Linked DNA regions of Microbulbifer sp. A4B17. The protein of the gene in region 2 interacts with the protein of the main gene of each other region in a pairwise test. Links are inferred from orthologs where the notes say so. Each region holds a gene or a part of one and is shown on either strand. Other genes may lie near its edges.

The links. The genes of interacting proteins can lie anywhere in the genome.
Region 1: the proteins of grxD (region 2) and BTJ40_RS17080 interact in binary tests that used the Escherichia coli proteins (3 or more experiments, as listed by UniProt). The link is inferred for Microbulbifer sp. A4B17 from one-to-one orthologs.
Region 3: the proteins of grxD (region 2) and BTJ40_RS07700 interact in binary tests that used the Escherichia coli proteins (3 or more experiments, as listed by UniProt). The link is inferred for Microbulbifer sp. A4B17 from one-to-one orthologs.

The regions. Positions count from the first base shown.
Region 1 is NZ_CP029064.1:3,881,947-3,884,681, reverse strand. What follows is about bases 7-2,689. They hold BTJ40_RS17080 (BolA family protein), read left to right. Parts: upstream 7-1,072; coding sequence 1,073-1,306; downstream 1,307-2,689. Other genes in these bases: hisG (ATP phosphoribosyltransferase), read left to right, coding at 2,665-2,689; murA (UDP-N-acetylglucosamine 1-carboxyvinyltransferase), read left to right, coding at 1,352-2,614; BTJ40_RS17085 (phospholipid-binding protein MlaC), read left to right, coding at 332-985. Outside these bases: more of hisG, read left to right, coding at 2,690-2,735. UniProt on the Escherichia coli protein: Involved in cell resistance against acid stress.
Region 2 is NZ_CP029064.1:3,744,755-3,747,594, reverse strand. What follows is about bases 5-2,792. They hold grxD (Grx4 family monothiol glutaredoxin), read left to right. Parts: upstream 5-1,126; coding sequence 1,127-1,459; downstream 1,460-2,792. Other genes in these bases: bfr (bacterioferritin), read right to left, coding at 1,571-2,062; BTJ40_RS16520 (aspartate aminotransferase family protein), read right to left, coding at 5-810. Also shown: more of BTJ40_RS16520, read right to left, coding at 1-4. UniProt on the Escherichia coli protein: Monothiol glutaredoxin involved in the biogenesis of iron-sulfur clusters.
Region 3 is NZ_CP029064.1:1,717,803-1,720,844, forward strand. Bases 7-2,996 are described here. They hold BTJ40_RS07700 (BolA family transcriptional regulator), read left to right. Parts: upstream 7-1,343; coding sequence 1,344-1,649; downstream 1,650-2,996. Other genes in these bases: BTJ40_RS07690 (hypothetical protein), read right to left, coding at 7-283; djlA (co-chaperone DjlA), read left to right, coding at 521-1,306; BTJ40_RS07705 (OmpW family protein), read left to right, coding at 2,082-2,930. In the rest of the region: more of BTJ40_RS07690, read right to left, coding at 1-6. UniProt on the Escherichia coli protein: Transcriptional regulator that plays an important role in general stress response. Has many effects on cell morphology, cell growth and cell division. Acts by regulating the transcription of many genes, including dacA (PBP-5), dacC (PBP-6), ampC and mreB.

The sequences.
Region 1 (2,735 bases), 140 kb from region 2 along the record:
CTTATGTGACAGCGTGGATAATTTTTGTCATATGAGCCCAGTTCTCGATAAGGACTCGACTTTTTGCTGTCGTGCTAATCTATATTAGCGGGCTGCTGGCGGTGGAAAAAGCCAGTATTCTTCTCAGTAGTGTCAAATGACACACTCGTACACCGCCACATTACCGGGTGCGGCCATGGTATAGTTTGCCGTCTCCGCTGTCAGCTATGTCACTCAATGGATGATCGACACACTCTCAGTTGGGCTGCGGGAAGGTTGATATGTGGTATTGCTATGGCACTAAATTCTGCCATATGCGTCCAAGGAATGATTTGCTAATTGGAGATAATTTGTGAACGCATCATTTTGGATTGGCCGGAACGGTTTGTCGCGGTGGATTAGGTTTGCGCTTTGTGTTGTTTTTGCGTCTGCAGCGGTGCCTGCAGCCAATGCAGCCCAAAATCCATATGTAATGATTAAAGGGGTTTCCGATGAGTTGCTGGGTGTAATTCGCTCCAACGCTCAGTATGCAAATTCAGATCCGCAAAGATATTACAGTGCTGTTGAGGGGGTGCTGACCCCAGTTGTTGATTTCGACTTTATCGCTCGGGGTGTTATGGGGCGCTATGCCAAGCAGGCGACCGCGGAGCAGCGCTCACGCTTTACGAATGCTTTCCGCCGTGACCTGGTAGCAACATTTGCCCGCGGTGTGGCAAATTTTGGCGACCTTGATGTAAAAGTGGTTAACCCTGGTACTACCCCGCAGGGCAATCGCGTCAATGTGCTGCAGGAAGTTCGCAGTAAAGAGGGGATCACAAAAGTTTCGTATACCTTGGTGCGCAATCGAGCGGGCCAGTGGAAGTTGATCAATGTAATTCTAAACGGAGTTAACCTGGGTAAAACTTTCCGCAGCCAGTTCTCGCAGTCAATGCAGACTTATGGAGATATCGATAAGGTGATTTCCAATTGGTCGGCGGCAGACGATGCAGCGAATAAAGTGAGTTGATCTGCGAACTTCGGAGTGCGCAGCTGCGCACTCCGATTGATTCAAGTACACTTGCGTGCTGTTTTTAACTAATCGCAATTCCCTCCTATGCAACCAGACGAAATCAAGTCCCTGATCGAAGGGCAAATTCCCGATAGCACTGTTGAAGTGGCTTTCGAAGGTAGTCATCTGATGGTGACTGTGGTGAGCAGTGCCTTCGAAGGTCTGAGTCGCTTAAAAAAACAACAGCTTGTCTATGCCGCTCTTGGTGAAAAAATCGCCGATGGCACCTTGCATGCCGTGCAAATGCAGACTCTGACTCCAGAAGAAGCCAGTCGTTAACCTGCCATTGCCGCTGAGGTGTTGGCGATCTAGATAAGAGATCGAATGGATAAGTTGATAATAGAGGGCGGCAGCCCAATCTCCGGAACTTTGCGCATCTCCGGCGCGAAGAACTCAGCCTTGCCAATATTGGCTGCTGCTTTATTGGCTGACGGGCCTGTGCAAATCGATAATTTGCCGCATCTCAACGATATTACCACCATGATTACCCTGCTCAGGTGTATGGGGTGTGATGTCACTATTGATGAAAAGCTGGGTGTTGAAATAGACCCCCGTTCAGTAAATGACTTGACTGCTCCCTATGAGCTGGTTAAGACCATGCGGGCCTCGATTCTTGTGCTTGGGCCCTTGCTGGCCAGGCATGGGGTGGCAAATGTTTCCTTCCCCGGAGGTTGTGCAATCGGCAGTCGACCGGTCGATATACACCTTAAGGGCCTCGAGGCTATGGGTGCGGAGATTACTATCGATGGTGGCTTTATCCGGGCTCGCTCCAATGGTCGCCTTAAGGGCGCCAATATCGTCATGGAGAAGGTGACGGTTGGTGGCACTGAGAACCTGCTGATGGCAGCGGTACTAGCAGAGGGAACTACGACTCTGCACAACGCTGCGCGGGAGCCTGAAATCGTCGATTTGGCAGAGTTCCTTATCGCGATGGGGGCTCAGATAGAAGGGGTTGGCACTGACACCCTGCGTGTTCACGGTGTTCCCAAGCTCACCCCCTGCAAGTTCACCGTTATGCCTGACCGTATTGAAACCGGCACTTTCCTGGCTGCAGCTGCTGCGGCGAGAGGTAAAGTTCGGTTGCTCAATACTCGCGCTGATATCCTCGATGCGGTGATGGTCAAGTTCGAAGAGGCCGGCGCCCACTTAAGTTGTGGCGACGACTGGATTGAGCTGGATATGAAAGGCAATCGCCCTAAAGCGGTGAGCTTTCGCACAGCGCCTTACCCTGCCTTCCCCACTGACATGCAGTCGCAGTTCACAGCAATGAATGCTGTGGCGGAAGGAAAGGGTACGGTAGTCGAGACAATCTTTGAGAACCGCCTGATCCAGGTGCATGAACTGAATCGAATGGGAGCGGATATCACACTGGAGGGCAACACGGCAATTGTTACCGGTGTTGAAAAACTCAAGGGTGCTCCTGTAATGGCTTCTGACTTGCGTGCATCAGCCAGCCTGGTTATTGCTGGCATGGTGGCGGAAGGTACCACTATGGTGGACCGTATTTACCATATCGATCGCGGCTACGAATGTATCGAAGAGAAGCTTCGACAGCTCGGCGCGAATATTCGGCGTGTTCCGGGCTAGTTGCTGCCAAATTATCTTTAAAGCCGATTGACGGACTGGCGTAAACCATAATGACTGCACAAATTACAATCGCACTGACAAAAGGAAGGATTCTGCAGGAGACTCTGCCGCTTCTCAAAGC
Region 2 (2,840 bases):
GGTGCCCGCAGAAAATAATTGCGCGGCCACTCCTCTTGCCAGGCAGGCCCCTATGGGGACGCCGTTGCCCAGCCCTTTGGCTGTGGTCACCACGTCGGGGAGTATGCCAGCGTGTTGGTAGGCAAACATTTTGCCGCTGCGGCCATTGCCGGTTTGCACTTCATCCAGCATCAAGAGCCAATTATTTTGATCGCAGAGTTCCCGCAATTTACTTAGATAGTTTGAGGAGGGGACTCGTACACCACCTTCGCCCTGAACCGGCTCTACCAGAATTGCGACAATGTCATCTCTTTCAGACGCGAGCTTCTCGATAGCTGCGGTATCGTTAAAAGGCACTCGCAGGAAGCCCTCGGGCAGTGGGCCGAAGCCTTCCTGCACTTTTTCATTGCCGGTTGCGGTTAAGGTAGCGAGGGTGCGGCCGTGGAAGGCTCCCTCCATTACCAGTATTTGAGGGGTCCTGAGGTTGCGACTATTACCCAACCGTCGAGCCAATTTAATGGCCGCCTCATTGGCTTCTGCGCCGGAGTTGGAGAAAAATACATTGTCCATACCGGACATCTGTACAAGTTTATCTGCCAGCCGCTCCTGCGCAGGGATATTGTAAAGGTTGGATACGTGCAACAGGGTTCGGGCCTGCTCGTGCAGGGCCAGGGTTACCTTGGGGTGGCAGTGACCGAGGCCGCATACGGCGATTCCAGAGATGGCATCCAGGTATCGTCGCCCCTGATCATCCCATACATAGTTGCCCTCTCCCCGCACCAAGGTGAGGGGTCTTTCGCCGTAGTTCTGCATGAGTGTCGGGGTGGCCACAGGGGCATCTCCTTAGGTATTTATTGCCTGGGTTATCTCTATTCCGCAGAAAATTCTGTTTTTAGGTTTCAATCTGCATTTTATATTGGTTTGAGCAATAGTAACACAGCCTTTATGTCGTGTGCGTTATCCGTATGGCTGAATCCTCAACATTGTGCCAAGGGAGTTAGATTTGGGGTTTTTGCCATCATCAACAGTAGGGTGTACTTATTGAGCGCCTCGCTGGGGTACAATGGCTGCCCCTGTGCGGCGTCAGTAACGGCGCGGTGCATACACATTTACTTTTTGCTTCGACCACCTGAGGTTTTTCACGCTTATGGATACACTGGAGAACATCAAGCAGCAGATCGCTGATAACACCATTCTGCTCTATATGAAAGGTAGCCCCAATGCCCCCCAGTGCGGCTTTTCCATGCGGGCCTCCCAGGCGATGATGGCTTGCGGCAAGCGCTTTGCCTACGTTGATATCCTGGCTAATCCAGATATCCGTGCCGAGCTGCCCAAATATGCAAACTGGCCGACGTTCCCCCAGCTGTGGGTTAAGGGCGAGTTGATCGGTGGCTGTGACATCATTATGGAAATGTATGAGAACGGCGAGCTGAAAACCCTGATCGATGAGGCATCAGCAGAGAGCGAAGACGAGGGTTAGCTTTCGCTGTAGTTCTAATGTTGCTGTCTGGCGAAAGCGGCAGCGCATTGTAAGAACAAAAAAAACCGCAGCGGAAACTGCGGTTTTTTTATTCCTGTGAGAAAGCTTAAACTACTTGCCAGAGTGGCCGGCTGCAGTTTCCATTTGAGTTTGCAGGTAGTTTTGAATGCCAACTTTGTCGATCAGTTCCAGCTGGGTCTCCAGCCAATCTACATGCTCTTCCTCAGACTCGAGGATTTTCTCCAGCAATTCACGGCTGCCGTAATCCCGCACAGATTCACAGTAGGCGATGGCCTCACGCAAGTCGGGAATGGCTTTTGATTCAATTTTCAGGTCGCACTTGAGCATCTCTTCGGTATTTTCACCGATCAGGAGTTTGCCCAGGTGCTGCAGGTTTGGAATACCTTCGAGGAAAAGAATGCGCTCGATCAGCCAATCGGCGTGCTTCATTTCATCGATGGATTCGTGATATTCCTGTTTGCCCAGCTCTTTTAAACCCCAGTTGTCGTACATGCGGGCATGCAGGAAATACTGGTTAATAGCTACCAGTTCATTACCCAGTACTTTATTTAAATGCTCAATTACCTTGGGGTCGCCTTTCATAGCCTGTGCTCCTGAAGCCCTGCCAACTCAATAAGGTTTGCAGAGGGTTCCTATTTGTTAGTCGCTAGAGATTAGTTGATATTTTTAGCTACTAAAGATTATTAGTCACTAAAGTCTGCGGCTGCCTGATTTACCTAATTTTATTTTAGGGTTTCAGCTGCAATCGGGGCTGAGTTTGCGTTGCGATTTGCGGCAAGTCAAGAAATAATTTTTCTTGCAGAATGCAGGAAAAACAAGGGTTTTAACGCAAATTTAGCCGAAAATGGCAACGAAAATAATTCTCATTTAGGTTGCGTGAACAATACAATAATAAGTCATTTATTTCGAATATTAACCGCCTTTTATTGATGGGTTACGTATTTTAGTTGAGGCTAATATTTTCATGCTCGATATTAATAATGCTTCTTATTTATATGTACAGGTGAAACGCAAGTAACTATAAGCTGAGCCAAAAATTTTTTTTAGCTCGGATGGCGCTTGAATAATTAATTTCATCTCTAAATTAAATGACCCCATCTTTTGAATTTTTGCCATCTAACCGACTCATTGAATGGCTACCTCGGATATAAAAGTGTTTGGGTTGATCTTTTGTTAACGGACTCATGTCCTGAATTAAGGTTGATCACTGTCGAATTTCACGTGGATTACGAAGAGATCAACAAAGGCGTGTCTGAATAAATCCGTAATACTCTTGGGCTCCTGAAGGTAGCGGATATTAGGTGCGGCTTGCTGTGAGTGTCCTATCTGTAAGGCCCACTCTACAGGCTTTCATAGCGAT
Region 3 (3,042 bases), 2.0 Mb from region 2 along the record:
AACGCATGGTGCCCGCCCCCATATCATCTGGACCGCGCTCTACACGTGGAACATGGGGAGAGCCTTCATTTATTAATGGCATCTCCAGTTGGTGGCAATTAAGGCAGCGAGGGTGGAGGAGGACCTCTACGATAGTTTCCCAGTCCTGATGTCCCGGTGCGTCGTTGGCTGCCTCTTGCTGAGAGGCTTCTTGACGCTGATCGCATCCGCTTAACAGGAGGTAGACTAAGGCGCCTAAGGCCAATAGTGAGCGTAAAGGAACTATGCCTGGCCGTATTTTCATTCGGCTTGCCTTTAAATTGGGTTTCACCCTCAAAACATAATTGGGCTTGAGGTCTAGTGACAGTCTCAAGATTGATTAGGGCGTCAAAAGATAGACTTGGCGGGTCCAGTTCTGTTGACTGGTGACTGATTGTTCATATACGGGAATTTAGGCGCCGAAGTACGTGGTATGATAGGCGCCTTGTACTTATTTAATTCTGGTTTAGCAGGGCGCAATTGTTAGCGTCTAGGAGAGAGTATGTCCTGGTTAGGGGCGGGGTTAGGTGCTGGCTTTGGCTTTATGATTGGTGGTCCAATCGGTGCGGCATTAGGGGCCTGGATTGGCAGCTCATTTGGTTCCAGTTTGCAGCAGCGACTGGGAAAAGCTGCTTCGGCCCTGAGCAGGGATGGAGCTCAAACTATCTTTATCGTCACTCTGTTTTCGATGCTGGCGAAAATGGCTAAAGCTGATGGCTTGGTTTCTAAAGCGGAAGTGGAATTTATAGAAGGATTTATTCGAAATAACCTCCGTTTGGGAGCTGAAGAACGCAAGCATGCGATCCGAATATTTGAAAATGCCAAGACTGACAAGTACAGCATTTATGATTACGCAAAACAGTACCGCCAGTTGGTTCGCGATGAGTCAATGCGGGAGATGGTGTACCGCTTGTTATTTGCTGTTGCTTATGCCGATGGTGAATTACATAGCGCGGAAGAGGAAATATTAAGACGTATCACTATCGATCTAGGGCTGCATGAATCCCTGTTTGCCGCAATGCAAAATGAGTTTGCCCATGGAGGCAGGAGTACAGCTGTAGCTCTTGAACAGCATTACGCGGTGTTGGGATGCACTCCAGAGACCAGTGATAAGGACCTTAAATTGGCATATCGAAGAAAGGCTGCAGAATATCACCCTGATAAAATCGCTTCAAAAGGCTTGCCTGAAGAATTTATGCGCCATGCCGATGACCAGATGAAAAGTATTACTGTCGCATATGAAGCGATAGTTGAGGCGCGAAAGCAGAGGGCGAAGGTTGTCAGTTAGGTTTTCGTAATTTGCCTTTAATATAAGGAGTTAATAGATGAGTCTTGTCGAGACAATAAAAGAAAAGTTGACAGTAGAATTTTCCCCTCAGCATATTGAAGTGCAATGTGAAAGTCATATGCACAATGTGCCTGCAGGCGCTGAAATGCACTTTCGGGTCGTGTTAGTGAGTGAGGCTTTCAATTCGGCAAGAAAAGTTCAGCGTCACCAAAAAGTCTATGCGGCTTTGTCCGAGGAAATGGCCGGTCCCATACATGCTCTCGCGCTTCACACATACAGCCCTGAAGAGTGGGAAGGGCAGGCTCCTCAGAGCCCTGAGTGTCAGGGAGGCGGAAAAAAGTAGTACTAAGCGCTTTATTTAGTGCGGTTCGGGTGGGCCCCAGCCTAGGGGTCTACGGTGATTTTCCTGCAAGCTATCTACCCAGAATTTTTCTGGTTTCTTTTTGTGCCATCTAAAGCTTAACGAGTCCCCTGATAGTTGTAATTCCGACACTTCACTGGCGCTTCTCTTGGTTTATATTTTTAGATCTCTTCAGTCCACACTTGCACTAGCGATCACTAGAATTCCTAAAGGCGCCTATCCATTTTAAAAATCACACTTTTAATGGAAAAATTAAATGCCAAGAAATGGTTTAAGTGCCAAAAAACAATAAATACTTTTTTATACGCCAACATTTGATTGTTTTATCTACAGCTGTTACTTCGTGCGACTAGACTGACCATTGATTGGGCTGATTGCTGTTTGATCTGCTGAATATCAATGGAGTTACCACAAATGAAGATGACGCGTATTCTGATCCCCGTTATGACGCCCCTCGCCTTAGCAATCTCTAGTGTCGCTTCGGCAGGACCGGCTGGCTATGCCCCTCCCCCACCAAAAACCCAGGAGTTCAAGGTTCGAATTGGTGCGGCCTACATCTCACCCAATTCGGATAATGTCACGTTTGCTGACAGGTTCCTCTTGGGGGATGATGATTTTATTGATGATTGGGGTGCATTCCGCTCCAACGTCGATCCCAGTGATGAGTGGGGCTGGTTTATCAATGTAGAGTGGCGGGCCACTGACCACATGAGTGTATCCCTGAGTTACACCCAGGGTGACCGTCACACAGGAGGAGACCGCAGACCCTGGTTGTATCGTTTTAATCGAGATTTTGAAGATAATTTTCGCCACGGTGACTTTCTCAGATGGAAGCCTCAAATTACGGCCGCCTATCTGAATTATTACCCTCTCGATCCCAGCTGTATGGTTCAGCCTTATATGGGAGTTGGTATTAACTACACCGACTTTACCGATGAGCGCCTGAGAAATTGGGGTTGGTGGCGTGAGGTTGATGACATTGACATCTTCCGCCCCTGGGACCGTGGACGCGCAAATTTGAGCGACAACTGGGGTTACACATGGCAAATCGGGGTTGACTTTAACTTCGGTCACGATAGTAGCTGGCTGATTAACCTTGCAGCTATTTACTATGATGTTGATACCGATATTGAGGTTGATGCTTCCTGGTTTGATGTTGATAACGATAATTTCTTTTATCGTCACAGATTCGGTGGTGATTATGAATTTGACCCCTGGTCATTCAACATCGGTGTAGGCTACAAGTTTGATTTCCACTGGTAATCAAGATGTAGTGAAGTAAAGGGCGCTTCGGCGTCCTTTTTTAATTATGTAGCCCCTGAATAAGGCTGTAATATTTCTGCGAAGCTGCGTTTTGGTTATCTGTCTTGTATAA